3 regions of the Bradyrhizobium sp. UFLA05-109 genome follow, and region 1 is predicted to be linked to each of the others. Evidence: predicted binding sites of a transcription regulator. Region 1 holds the regulator's gene; each other region holds the start of a gene.
The links. Region 1 encodes PhoB, which activates phosphate uptake and scavenging genes when phosphate is short. Its sites were predicted from a motif close to TGTCATNNANCTGTCAT; they were not measured.

Region 1 (4,174 bases):
CACCACGCGCTGAAGAACATCAACATGACGCTCGGCACCAACCGCGTCACGGCGTTCATCGGCCCGTCCGGCTGCGGCAAGTCGACCCTGCTGCGCATCTTCAACCGGATGTACGATCTCTATCCGGGGCAGCGCGCCACCGGTCAGCTGATGCTGGACCAGACCAACATCCTCGACCCCAAGCTCGACCTCAACCTGCTGCGTGCCCGGGTCGGCATGGTGTTCCAGAAGCCGACGCCGTTCCCGATGACGATCTATGAGAACATCGCCTTCGGCATCCGCCTCTATGAGAAGATCTCCAAGTCCGAGATGGACGACCGGGTCGAGAAGGCGCTGCGCGGTGGTGCGCTGTGGAACGAAGTCAAGGACAAGCTCAACGCCTCCGGCCTGTCGCTCTCCGGTGGCCAGCAGCAGCGTCTCTGCATCGCCCGCACCGTGGCGGTGCGCCCCGAGGTGATCCTGTTCGACGAGCCCTGCTCGGCGCTCGATCCGATCTCGACCGCCAAGGTCGAGGAGCTGATCCAGGAGCTCGCCGAGAACTACACGATCGCGATCGTCACCCACAACATGCAGCAGGCGGCGCGCGTCTCCGACAAGACCGCCTTCATGTATCTCGGCGAGCTCATCGAGTTCGACGAGACCAGCAAGATCTTCACGTCGCCCAGCGACCGGCGTACCCAGGACTACATCACCGGCCGCTTCGGCTGAGGAGACAGGAAATGGCTTCTGAACATACCGCAAAGGCCTTCGACACCGACCTCCAGGAGCTTACGCGGCTCGTTGCGGAGATGGGTGGCCTTGCCGAGCGCATGATCGTCGATTCCGTCGATGCGCTGATCCGCCGTGACGTCGCGCTCGGCCAGCGCGTGGTAGCAACCGACGCCGAGATCGACGCGCTCCAGAAGAAGATCGAGGAGCGCGCCGTGCTCACGATCGCGCGCCGCCAGCCGATGGCTGTCGACCTGCGCGAGATCGTCGGCGCCATGCGCGTTGCGACCGATCTGGAGCGCATCGGCGACCTCGCCAAGAACATGGGCAAGCGCGTCGCCGCGCTCGAGACCGATTTCCATCCGCTAAAGCTGTTCCGCGGCCTGGAGCACATGACCGACCTCGTGCAGCAGCAGGTCAAGTCGGTGCTGGACGCCTATGCCGCGCATGATCTGCCAGCGGCGATGATGGTGTGGAAGGGCGACGAGGAGGTCGACGCGATCTGCACTTCGCTGTTCCGCGAGCTCCTGACCTACATGATGGAGGATCCGCGCAACATTTCGTTCTGCATCCATTTGATGTTCTGCGCCAAGAATATCGAGCGGATCGGCGACCATGCGACCAACATCGCCGAGACCGTCTTCTATATGATCGAAGGTCAGGCCATCGCGGACAAGCGTCCGAAGGGCGACATGACCACCTTCGCCACGACCGTGCCGAACACTTAAGGAGCGACGACGCCATGGGCGCACGCATTCTGGTTGTTGAGGACGAGGAAGCGCTGACCGAGCTATTGCGCTATAACCTCGAAGGCGACGGCTACGATGTCGAGACGGTGATGCGCGGCGACGACGCCGACACCCGTCTCAAAGAGCACATCCCCGACCTGATCGTGCTCGACTGGATGCTGCCGGGCCTGTCCGGCATCGAGCTGTGTCGCAGGCTTCGCGCCAGGCCCGAGACCAAGCAGCTGCCGATCATCATGCTCACGGCGCGCGGTGAGGAGAGCGAGCGGGTGCGCGGGCTTGCGACCGGCGCCGACGACTACATCGTCAAGCCGTTCTCGGTGCCCGAGTTGCTCGCACGCGTGAAGGGCCTCCTGCGGCGTGCAAGCCCCGAGCGGCTTGCGACCATACTCGCCTATGGCGACATCGAGCTCGACCGCGAGAAGCGCCGCGTCGCCCGCTCGGGCAGGCCGATCGACCTCGGCCCGACCGAATATCGCCTCCTGGAGTTCTTCCTGGAGCATCCCGGCCGGGTGTTCTCGCGCGAGCAGCTGCTCGACAGCGTCTGGGGCCGTGACATCTATATCGATGAGCGCACCGTCGACGTCCATATCGGCCGTCTGCGCAAGCTGCTCAATCTCGGCCGCGAGCAGGATCCGATCCGCACGGTCCGCGGCGCCGGCTACGCGCTGGATGATCGTTTCGCGAAGGCTGAGCAAACGTAAAAAAAAGCGCGCCAAATGGCGCGCTGACGTTTCTCGATCAGGCGTCCCGGCCCTGCGCCGGGACGTTGTCGTTTGTGGCTGAACTCAGCGTGTTCCCGGCTTAGCCGGTGCGCGCCGACGATCCGCCGCCGGCTGGTAGGCGACGCGCGAGTGCTGCGCGCAATAGGGCAGGCCCGAGAGCGACTTGCCGCCGCAGAAGAAGAAATCCGGGCTCGAGGGATCGCCGACCGGCCAGTGGCAGGTCGCTTCGTTGAGCTCGAGCAGCGACAGGCGCTGGCTCATCGGTACGACATTGTCATAGGTGATGGGATCGGGCTCCACCTCGACCTCGAAGGCTTGGGCGAGGGCGGTGTTGCCGCGCGAGATCGGCCGGCTCACCCGCATCATGTGCTGCGCGGGGCGTGCCTTGCGCGGCCGGGGAGCCGCCGAGGACGGGGTCTTGGCGCGACCGGACAGGCCCAGCCGGTGCACCTTGCCGATTACGGCGTTGCGCGTCACATTCCCGAGTTCGGCAGCGATCTGGCTGGCCGAAAGCCCGGCTTCCCAGAGCTTTTTCAATTGCTCGACGCGATCGTCGGACCAGGTCAAAACCGTCATTGCACCCTTCCCCTCGCCGCGCGCCAGCCAATCCTTGGGGCCACGTGGCGATGTCTAAGCCTCGAAAAACCCGTGCCGTCAGAATCCCTTAAGGCTCGCCGGGCGCGAAAAACGCACCTGAACGTTACGCCGGTACATGAGGACTTAGAGGATCAGAACTGCTGCACGAGATGTCGTATCTGACAGGAGAAACGCTACAATATGGCGTGACTCCCGCGCAAGAGTCTGCGGCTCCGCGTCCACATGTTCCGTCTTAAAAAACTCTCAAAATCGCCACCGCAAGACTACGGGCCGCGCGCCTCGCACGGCCTTCTGGCGGCATTGACAGCGGTTTTTCCAAGCATAAAATGGTGTCACGTGCCGCCCTTAAAAGGCGGCACGTTTCGTTTTCCGGGCAGGTCAATGATGCGCTGCGCAACGCAGCCTCAGCCGGCCCCAACATCCAAGTGACCGTCATGACCAAGAGCGCCGCGACGCATCTGCTTCCCGTTTTCGCCAGGGCCGAGCTCGGCTTCGAGCGCGGCGAAGGCTGCTGGCTGGTCGCAACCAGTGGCGAGCGCTATCTCGATTTCACATCGGGTGTCGCCGTGAATGCGCTCGGTCACGCACATCCGCATCTGGTCAAGGCCCTGCAGGAGCAGGCGACAAAGCTCTGGCACATGTCGAACCTGTTCCAGAGCCCGGATGGCGAGAAGCTCGCGGTCAGGCTCTGCAACGAGAGCTTTGCGGACTTCGTGTTCTTCTGCAATTCCGGCGCTGAGGCGATGGAATGCGTGATCAAGGTGGTGCGCCGCTATCACGCCACCAAGGGCCATCCCGAGCGCTACCGCATGATCACTTTCGAGGGCGCGTTCCACGGCCGCACGCTGGCAACGCTCGCTGCCACGGGGTCTGCAAAATATCTCGAAGGCTTTGGTCCGCCGATGGACGGGTTCGACCAGGTGCCGCATGGCGATCTGGAAGCCGTCAAGAAGGCGATCGGCCCACAGACTGCGGGCATCCTGATCGAGCCGATCCAGGGCGAGGGCGGCGTGCGCTCTGCTCCTCCCGCATTCTATCGCGCGCTGCGCCAGCTCTGTGACGAGCATGGGCTGTTGCTCGCCTTCGACGAGGTGCAGACCGGCATGGGCCGCACCGGCGAACTCTTTGCACATCGCCGCCTCGGCGTAACCCCCGACGTGATGTCGCTTGCGAAAGCACTCGGCGGCGGCTTTCCGATCGGCGCGTGCCTTGCGACCGCCGAGGCGGCCTCCGGCATGACGCCCGGCTCGCACGGCTCGACTTTCGGCGGCAATCCGCTCGCCGTGTCCGCGGCGAACGCCGTGCTCGACGTCATGCTCAAGCCCGGTTTCTTCGATCACGTGCAGAAGATGTCGCTGCTGCTCAAGCAGAAGCTCGCCTCCGTGATCGACCGCCATC
Region 2 (4,174 bases), on a different contig from region 1:
CGGACCCTTCACCGGGAAGGCTGCCACCGGCAGGCCGCTCGCCAGCGCTTCGAGGAGCACGAGGCCAAACGTGTCGGTCCGGCTCGGAAACACGAACACGTCGGCCGCGGCATAGATTTCGGCCAGCGCCTCGCCGTGCTTTTCCCCCAAGAAGATTGCCTGGGGATAGGCCTGCTCCAGGCCGGCGCGCGCCGGACCGTCGCCGACGATCACCTTGGTGCCGGGCAGCTCGAGGTCGAGGAACGCCTGGAGATTCTTCTCCACCGCGACCCGGCCGACGCAGAGGAACACCGGCGCGGGGAAGCAGAGATCGATGGCGCGGGGATAGAACAGCTTGTTGTCGACACCGCGCGGCCACAGCACGACATTGTCGAAACCGCGCTCGCTGAGCTCGCGCGCCAGCGCCGGGGTAGCGGCCATCACGGCGCGGCTGGGCGCGTGAAAACGGCGCAGCGCCCGCCAGATCAGCGAGCCCGGAACCGGCACCCTGGCGCGGACATATTCGGGGAAGCGGGTGTGGAAGCTCGTCGTGAACGGCAGCTTGTGCTGCCGGCAATAGCGGCGGACCATGACGCCAATCGGCCCCTCGGTCGCGATATGGATGCTGTCGGGACGCGCCTCCTCGATCAGCTTCGCGATCCTCGCCGGCCGCGGCATCGCCAGGCGCACGTCGCGATAGCTCGGCATCGCGAAGGTACGGAACGATTGCGGGGTGAGGAAGGAGAACTCGACGTCCAGCGCCCTCGCAGCGTCAGCGAGCTTGGTCAGCGTCCGAACCACACCGTTGACTTGCGGGTGCCAGGCGTCGGTCGCGACCAGGATGCGCATCATGCGGCTCTTGCCGCGACCTGTGGAACGGCCGCAGGCTTCTGCAACTGATCCGCCCAGGTGATGATCTCGAAATGGCCGTCATCGTGCTCGACGAGCGCGGTGCAGCTCTCGACCCAGTCGCCACAATTCATGTAGCGGATGCCGTTCTCGTCGCGGATCACGGCATAGTGGATGTGGCCGCAGATCACGCCGTCGGCGTCGTGGCGCCGGGCTTCGGCGGACAGCGCCTGCTCGAACGCGCCGATATAGTTGACCGCGTTCTTGACCTTCTGCTTGGCCCATTGCGACAGCGACCAATAGGGCACGCCGAACATGCGGCGGAAGAAGTTGACGAAGCGATTCATCTGGATCGCGAAGTCGTAGGCCTTGTCGCCGAGATGAGCGAGCCAGCGCGCGTTCTGCACCACGAGGTCGAAGATGTCGCCGTGGATGACGAGGTAGCGCTTGCCGTCGACGCCGGTGTGCACGGTGTTCTCGACGACGTCGATGCCGCCGAAATGCGTGCCGTAATAGTTGCGCAGGAATTCGTCGTGATTGCCGGGCACGTAGATGACCTTGGCGCCCTTGCGCGCCTTGCGCAGCAGCTTTTGCACCAGGTCGTTATGCGATTGCGGCCAGTGCCAGCTCGATTTCAGCGCCCAGCCATCGACGATGTCGCCAACGAGATAAATCGTGTCGGCATCGTGGTAGCGCAGGAAGTCCAGCAGAAGGTCGGCTTGCGAGCCGCGGGCCCCGAGATGAACGTCGGAGATGAACAACGTGCGAAAGCGCCGCTCCGGGCTCTCGTCACTCACATCGTAACTTCCCATGCGCCAGCCTGTAACAATATCCCGTGACAGGGGGATGACCGATTGAACCTGTGAGGCACCCTCAGATACGAATCAAACCTTGCCTCGCCCCCTTCGCGGATATCAGCCGCATGCGACAATCAGGCGACATGGCGCGGCAGAGGCCTCCGCAAAACTCCGGGAACCCATAGGTTTATTGGTTAACGCCAGCGGCCGCCGCGCACTGCCGTCGCCATCGCGGCCGAGGTCAATAGAACTTGTGGAAATGATGGATCGGCCCATGGCCGTGACCGACGCTGAAGCGATCGGCAGCCGTAATCGCCGCGCTGATCCAGGCCTTGGCGTTGCGCACGGCCTGCTCGAGTGGCTCGCCCCGGGCGAGGCCCGCCGCAACCGCCGAGGATAGTGAGCAGCCGGTGCCATGGGTGTTTGGGGTCGCAACCCGCGGCGCGGCGAGCGCAATCACGCCGTCCGCGCTGACGAGATAGTCGATGCTCTCGGCGCCCTGCCCGTGCCCGCCCTTGATCAGCACCGCGCGACAACCAAGCGCGAGCAGGCGACGCCCCTGGCTCTCGATCTCGGCCTCGCTCTCCGCGACCTGCTCGTCCAGCAGTGCGGCAGCCTCGGGCAGGTTCGGCGTGATCACCGATGCGAGCGGCATGAGTTTTGTGCGCAACGCCTCGACGGCTTCTGCCGCCAGCAGCCGGTCGCCGGAGGTTGCGACCATCACGGGATCGAGCACGACATGCCGTGGCGACCATCGCGCGAGGCTGGAGGCGATTGCATCGATGCTGGCCGCCTGCGCCACCATGCCGATCTTGACCGCGCCGACATCGAGATCGGAGAACACCGCATCGATCTGCGCGGTCACGAACGCGGCGGGCACCGCATGAATGCCGGTCACGCCTTTGGTGTTTTGCGCGGTCAGAGCCGTGATCGCGGAGGCGCCATAGACGCCGAGCGCCGCAAACGTCTTCAGGTCGGCCTGGATGCCGGCGCCGCCGCTCGAATCGGAGCCCGCGATGGTGAGCGCTATGGGCGTCGTCATGGCGCGGCTTTCGGATGGATCGGGGGCATGGTCTGTCCTAACGCGCATACCCGGGGGTAGCAAGTTCGCTTGCTAAAGCCGGCCGATTTTGGCCTATTAGCCGCCAAATCATGCCTTCGGAGCAACCGCGATGGTTCCTTTCTTCGTCCAGATCAAATGCAAGCTCGGCCAGTCCTACACGGTCGCCAACGCGCTCGCCGAAGCCGAGATCGCCTCCGAGATCTATTCCACGGCGGGCCACTATGACCTCCTGGTGAAGTTCTATGTCGACAAGGACACCGACATCGGCCACTTCATCAACGAGAAGGTGCAGATCCTGCCGGGCATCCAGGACACCCTCACCATCATCACCTTCAAGGCGTTTGGCGGCCGCTAACTGTCCTGCTTCCGCTTCGGCGGCGGCTTGGGTCCCTCGACCGGCGGCAGCGATTTCAGATATTCGGCCATCGCGGTGCGGTCCTCGGGCGTGAGCCGCGCGAGATTCTTGATCACCGGCCGCATCGCGCCGGAGGCGCTGTCGCCCTCGGGCATGTCGCCGGTCTCGAGGAAGTCGGCGATGTCCTTCTCGCTCCAGTCGCCGATGCCCTTTTGCGTGATGTTCGGCACCCAGCCCTCACCGTCCGGACTGGGGCCACCGGCAAAGCGTTGCGACGTCATGAGGCCGCCGAGCAGATTGCGCGGGCTATGGCATTCGGCGCAGTGGCCAAAACTGTTCACGAGATAGGCGCCGCGATTCCATTTCGGCGAGCGCTGAGCAACCGCGACGAACGGCTTGCTGTCCATGAACAGCCATTTCCAGACGCCGACATTGCGGCGGATGTTGAAGGGAAACGGCAGATCGTGATCGCGCACCTTGCCCGGCACGGCGGGCAGCGTCTTCAGAAAGGCGAAGAGATCGCGGACATCGTCCACCTTCGCATGCGCGTAGGACGTATAGGGAAATGCCGGGAAGTAATGCGCGCCATCAGGCGAAACGCCTTTCATCACCGCATTGACGAAATCGGCCTCGCTCCAGCGTCCGATGCCGTCGGCCGAATCCTGCGAGATGTTGGGCGCGTAGAAGGTGCCGAACGGCGAGCCGATCGCAAGCCCGCCGCCGAGCCGCAGGCGGTCGGGCTGGCCCGGCACCGCATGGCAGGCCGAGCAGCCGCCGGCGTTGAACAGCTCCTCACCGTTGGCAAGATCGGGCGCGCGCGAGGCTGCAGGTAGCGCCATGGCGACCGGCGCCGTGAGCCACCAATAGAGCGCGAGGCCGAGACCGGCGGCAAGCAGCGCAGCAATGATCGTTCGTCGCAACATTCACGAAACCCATCGATGTCCGACGAACTTAAGGCTGCGGCTACCGCCGCTCCAGCCACGAATAATTTAGATGGTTTGAACGCTTGAGGGGAATAAATTCCAAGTCGCGCTGTTTGGACGTTTGCCACCTTTCGAGGTCAACAGGGAGAGAACCATGAACAAGCCCCTTTTTGCCACGCTCGCGCTGACGGCTGCCGTTGCGTTTGCC
Region 3 (4,174 bases), on a different contig from region 1:
CGTGACGACGATGCGCTTCCAGCCGACCATGGTACCGAGCCCGAGCGCGATGGCGACCGCGATCTTCACCCAGCCGGGGATGAACTTCGTGGCGCTGTCGAGCGAGCCCTTGTAGGCGGTGAGCACGGCAACGTCGTTGGCGCTGAGCTCGGCCTCCTTGTCCTTCATCAGGAAGCGGATCGCTTCCGAGACGAGGTACATGTCGTTGCGGGTGTTGCCGACGACTTCCGCCGGCACCTTCGCCAGCGACCCGTAGGTGGTGACCTGCTTTGCGATGTCGCGCACCAGCACGGCGAGCGACGGGAACGTGCCGCCGTTGACCTCGTGTTGAGCGACGTAGTTGGTCACTGCGGGACGCGGGTTGCCGATCACGTTGTAACCGGCGGCCTTGGCCTCGATCACCTTGCTCGCGGCCTCCGAGTTCGCGACGAACGCCTCGATCTGGCTCGCCGGCAGCGCGCGGTTGAGCGCATAGGCCGTCGGCACGGTGCCGATCAGGATCAGCATGATGAGGCCCATGCCCTTCTGGCCGTCATTGGAGCCATGGAAGAAGCTCACCAGCGTGCAGGTGAGGATCAGGATGCCGCGGATCCACCACGGCGGCGGCTGATCGCCCTTCGGCTCGCCGAACAAAGCGGGCGTGGCGCGCAGCAGCACGGAGCGCAGGATGAACAGCAGGCCGGCGGCGAGTACGAAGCCAAACAGCGGCGACAGCAGCAGAGCCTTGCCGATATTGGTGGCCTGGGTCCAGTCGACGCCCGAGGTGCCGCTGCGGCCATGCAGGACCGCGTTCATGATGCCGACGCCCATGATCGAGCCGATCAGCGTGTGGGAGCTCGACGCCGGCAGGCCGAAATACCAGGTGCCGACGTTCCAGATGATCGCTGCGATCAGAAGCGCGAACACCATGGCAAAGCCGGCGCTGGAGCCGACCTGGAGGATCAATTCCACCGGCAGCAGCGAGACGATGCCGAACGCGACTGCTCCGCTCGAGAGCAGGACGCCGAACAGGTTGAACATGCCGGACCACACCACGGCGATGTGTGCGGGCAGCGAGCGGGTGTAGATGACGGTTGCGACCGCATTGGCGGTGTCGTGAAAGCCGTTCACGAACTCGAAGCCGAGCGCGATCAGCAGCGCGACGAAGAGCATGAGGAAGGGCGCAATGCTCTTGACCTGCGTGCCGGTCGCATCGACGTCGACCCAGATGCTGTAGGCGACGAAGAGCAGCGCGGCCGCGATGATCCCCATGTAGATAATGCCGGTCATCGGATGAAAACCGCGGTCGAGGTCGGGCCCCTTCCGCAACGCAGGCTCGATAGAGCCGGGTAAAGCAAGATCACTCATAAAAAACTCTCCTGTCCCTGTGCTCTGATTTTGCGCGCGGCATATGACAGGCAGTTGAAATGGCGGCAGTTCTCCACCGGTATCTGCTGCGGCGCAGCGTGTCTTATATCACGCTGCCCGTGCTGATTTTTCCCGGAATCCGGCTGCGATCTTCAGATCATCCACAAAGCGCTGATATTCCAGCTCTTTTGCCTTGGGGTCCGGCAGCCGCAGCAGATAGGACGGATGCACGGTCACCAGCGCCTTGCAACCGTCCGGCAGATCGATCAGTCGGCCACGGTTCTTGCCGATCGGGGTGATCTTGCCGAACACGCATTGCGCGGCGGTCGCCCCCATCGCCACGACGAGGCTGGGCCGGAGGGCCGCCAGCTCCCGCTCGTACCATTGCCGGCAGGCGCGGATCTCCGGTGTGTTCGGCTTCTGGTGCAGGCGGATTTTTCCGCGCGGCACGAATTTGAAGTGTTTCACGGCGTTTGTGACATACACCTTCCTGCGGTCGACGCCGGCCTCTTCCAGCGCGCGGTCGAGCATCTGCCCGGCTGGTCCCACGAAGGGATGACCAGCGATGTCTTCCTTGTCGCCGGGCTGCTCGCCGACCAGCATGATGGTTGCAGATTTCGGGCCTTCACCGAATACGGTCTGGGTTGCATCCTTGTAGAGAGGGCAGGCGCGGCAATGGGCGGCTTCCTCGTGCAGCGTTTCCAGATCATCGCCTGCGGGTTTGCGTGGCATGGCTGCCTCCGGGCGCGGGGTGATCCGTCCGCCGGTCCAGCGTTCGGCATCGGTGAGCAGCGGTTCAAGTATCGAGGCTTCCGGGAGGTTCCTGCCGCGCTGTTTGGGCGCTTCCGGTGCGATAGGCCGGTCCAGGTGGAAGTGGCGGCGCCAGGTTTCCTCCAATCGGTTTGGTGCAGGCATCTCCGTCTTGCTGATCCCCGGCGTGAACGAGATGACGTGGCCGTCCCAATGAGCGCAGATGTCGGGTGTGAGGATCGACCAGGGCATGTCGGCATAACGGCGCGCGAAGAAAGATGCGGCGAATTCGACGATGTGATGCTCCGGCACGAACCAGGCGGCATAGTGCGCCTTCTGCTCGCGTCCGATCTCGCGGAAACGGATGACATCGCGCATCCGCTGCACGTCGCGATGCACGCTATTTGCCATCGCCATGGCGAGCGCCACATCGGGATCGGTCATCATTGCCAATACGTCGTGATCGGCCTTCAATCGCCACAGCAAACGATAGAGCAGCGCAAAGCGTTCGCCGTCGCGATTGAGGATCGCGACGCGCGCAAGCTCGATGAAATTGGCCGGCACGCTGAAGGTGCTGTCGATTTCGATCGGTGGAAGGCTCGGCGCCTCGGACAGGCCGGGCGGCATCTGGTCTGTCGTTCGGCCTTGCACGGCCCATGCAACGTCCGCCGGCGGCACATGGTGGAGTGCCAGCGCACGTGCGGCTTTGCGCCAGCCGTCGAAATCAGTCTCATGATCGAGGGTGGTGAGGTACATGGCACTTGAATCCTCTTGATTCCGCTCATGAATCCGCGGGCGCGCCAATTCGATTGACTCCGACGGCGCTGTTAGCTTTATATTAGAACATATCATGAACAAATGAGCCAGCCGATCGTTTGTCTTTCTGACGATCCTGGCGACCATCACGAGAAGGAGCGGCGAGCAATGAGCGGCGCACGTAGAAGCGCGCTTGCGGTCTTGCGCGGCCAGATCGAGCGCATCGAGACGTCGGAGGTTGCGCATCATCGCGATCGCGTGGCGCTTGGCCACCCCCAGGCGGATCAGGCTTTGCAGGGTGGGCTGGCACGCGCCGCGATCCACGAAGTGTTTTGCGAGGGACGCCAGGGCACGGCCGCGACGGGCTTTGTCACTGGTCTCGCCGGCCGCGTGACCGCGCGCCGGCCGCTACTGTGGGTGCAGCAGGATTTTTCGGAGGTCGAGGCTGGTGCGCTGTCGATGAGCGGGCTTGCCGAGTTCGGTCTCGATCCGCGCCGTGTGGTGATGGTGCGCGCTGCCGATGTCGAGAGCGCGTTGCGGACGTCAGCCGATGCGCTTGCCTGCGACGCGCTGGGCGCCGTCGTGCTCGAGCTCTGGGGCGAGACGAAACAGTTCGATCTCGTGGCAAGCCGCAAGCTGACGCTTGCAGCCCAGGCTTCCGGCGTGACCGGGCTGCTGCTGCGGATGGCGGCAAACCCTCTGCCGTCGACCGCGGAAACCAGATGGATGTTGCGGGCGGCGCATTCGCCGCCTGGACCTGCGTGGAGCGCCTGGGGCGCGCCTTGCTTCGATGCCGAGCTCGTTCGCAATCGTCATGGCCCGGTCGGCCGGTGGATCATGGAATGGAAATGTGATGAGTGCCTGTTCAGTGAATCGTCGGCGTATCCTCAGCCTGTGGCTGCCGCGCCTGCCCATCGATCGCATCAAGCGGGTGCTTTCGGTGAGCAACGTCGCGCTGGGTAAAGACGAGCCGAGTATCGTCGTCGCCAAGGAAAACAACGCGCTTTCGATCTACGCGCTCGATGAAGCGGCCGGGCGCCTCGGCCTGCATATCGGCCAGCCGCTGGCGAATGCCCGCGCGATCTGTCCGGAATTAAAGGTGTTCGACGCCGATCTCGCGGCGGATGCCAAGACGCTCGAGGATATCGCCGACTGGTGCGACCGCTTCACGCCGCTGGTGGCGCTCGATCCCCCACATGGCCTCTTCCTCGACGTCACAGGCTGCGCGCATCTGTTCGGCGGCGAGGCCAATCTGTTGCAGGCGCTCGTCCGTGCGCTGGTGCGGCAGGGTTTTGCGGTCAGCGCGGCGATCGCCTCGACC

Region 2: Q3C01_RS20420 (UDP-2,3-diacylglucosamine diphosphatase) is a predicted target of PhoB. The motif match lies at 1,664-1,680, and genes of this name have one in related genera.
Region 3: Q3C01_RS22810 (inorganic phosphate transporter) is a predicted target of PhoB. The motif match lies at 1,391-1,407, and genes of this name have one in related genera.

What each region holds. Positions count from the first base shown of each region.
Region 1 is NZ_JBBIAR010000042.1:67,346-71,519, forward strand. Features, by position in the region: gene pstB (phosphate ABC transporter ATP-binding protein PstB) at 1-708, shown strand, start outside; gene phoU (phosphate signaling complex protein PhoU) at 720-1,436, shown strand; gene phoB (phosphate regulon transcriptional regulator PhoB) at 1,451-2,158, shown strand; gene Q3C01_RS27860 (GcrA family cell cycle regulator) at 2,243-2,755, opposite strand; gene Q3C01_RS27865 (aspartate aminotransferase family protein) at 3,211-4,174, shown strand, end outside.
Region 2 is NZ_JBBIAR010000026.1:101,000-105,173, forward strand. Features, by position in the region: gene Q3C01_RS20415 (glycosyltransferase family 4 protein) at 1-828, opposite strand, end outside; gene Q3C01_RS20420 (UDP-2,3-diacylglucosamine diphosphatase) at 828-1,640, opposite strand; gene thiD (bifunctional hydroxymethylpyrimidine kinase/phosphomethylpyrimidine kinase) at 1,867-2,667, opposite strand; gene Q3C01_RS20430 (Lrp/AsnC ligand binding domain-containing protein) at 2,798-3,043, shown strand; gene Q3C01_RS20435 (c-type cytochrome) at 3,040-3,966, opposite strand; gene Q3C01_RS20440 (CHRD domain-containing protein) at 4,121-4,174, shown strand, end outside.
Region 3 is NZ_JBBIAR010000031.1:25,139-29,312, reverse strand. Features, by position in the region: gene Q3C01_RS22810 (inorganic phosphate transporter) at 1-1,347, opposite strand, end outside; gene Q3C01_RS22805 (UdgX family uracil-DNA binding protein) at 1,456-2,853, opposite strand; gene Q3C01_RS22800 (ImuA family protein) at 3,022-3,816, shown strand; gene Q3C01_RS22795 (Y-family DNA polymerase) at 3,707-4,174, shown strand, end outside.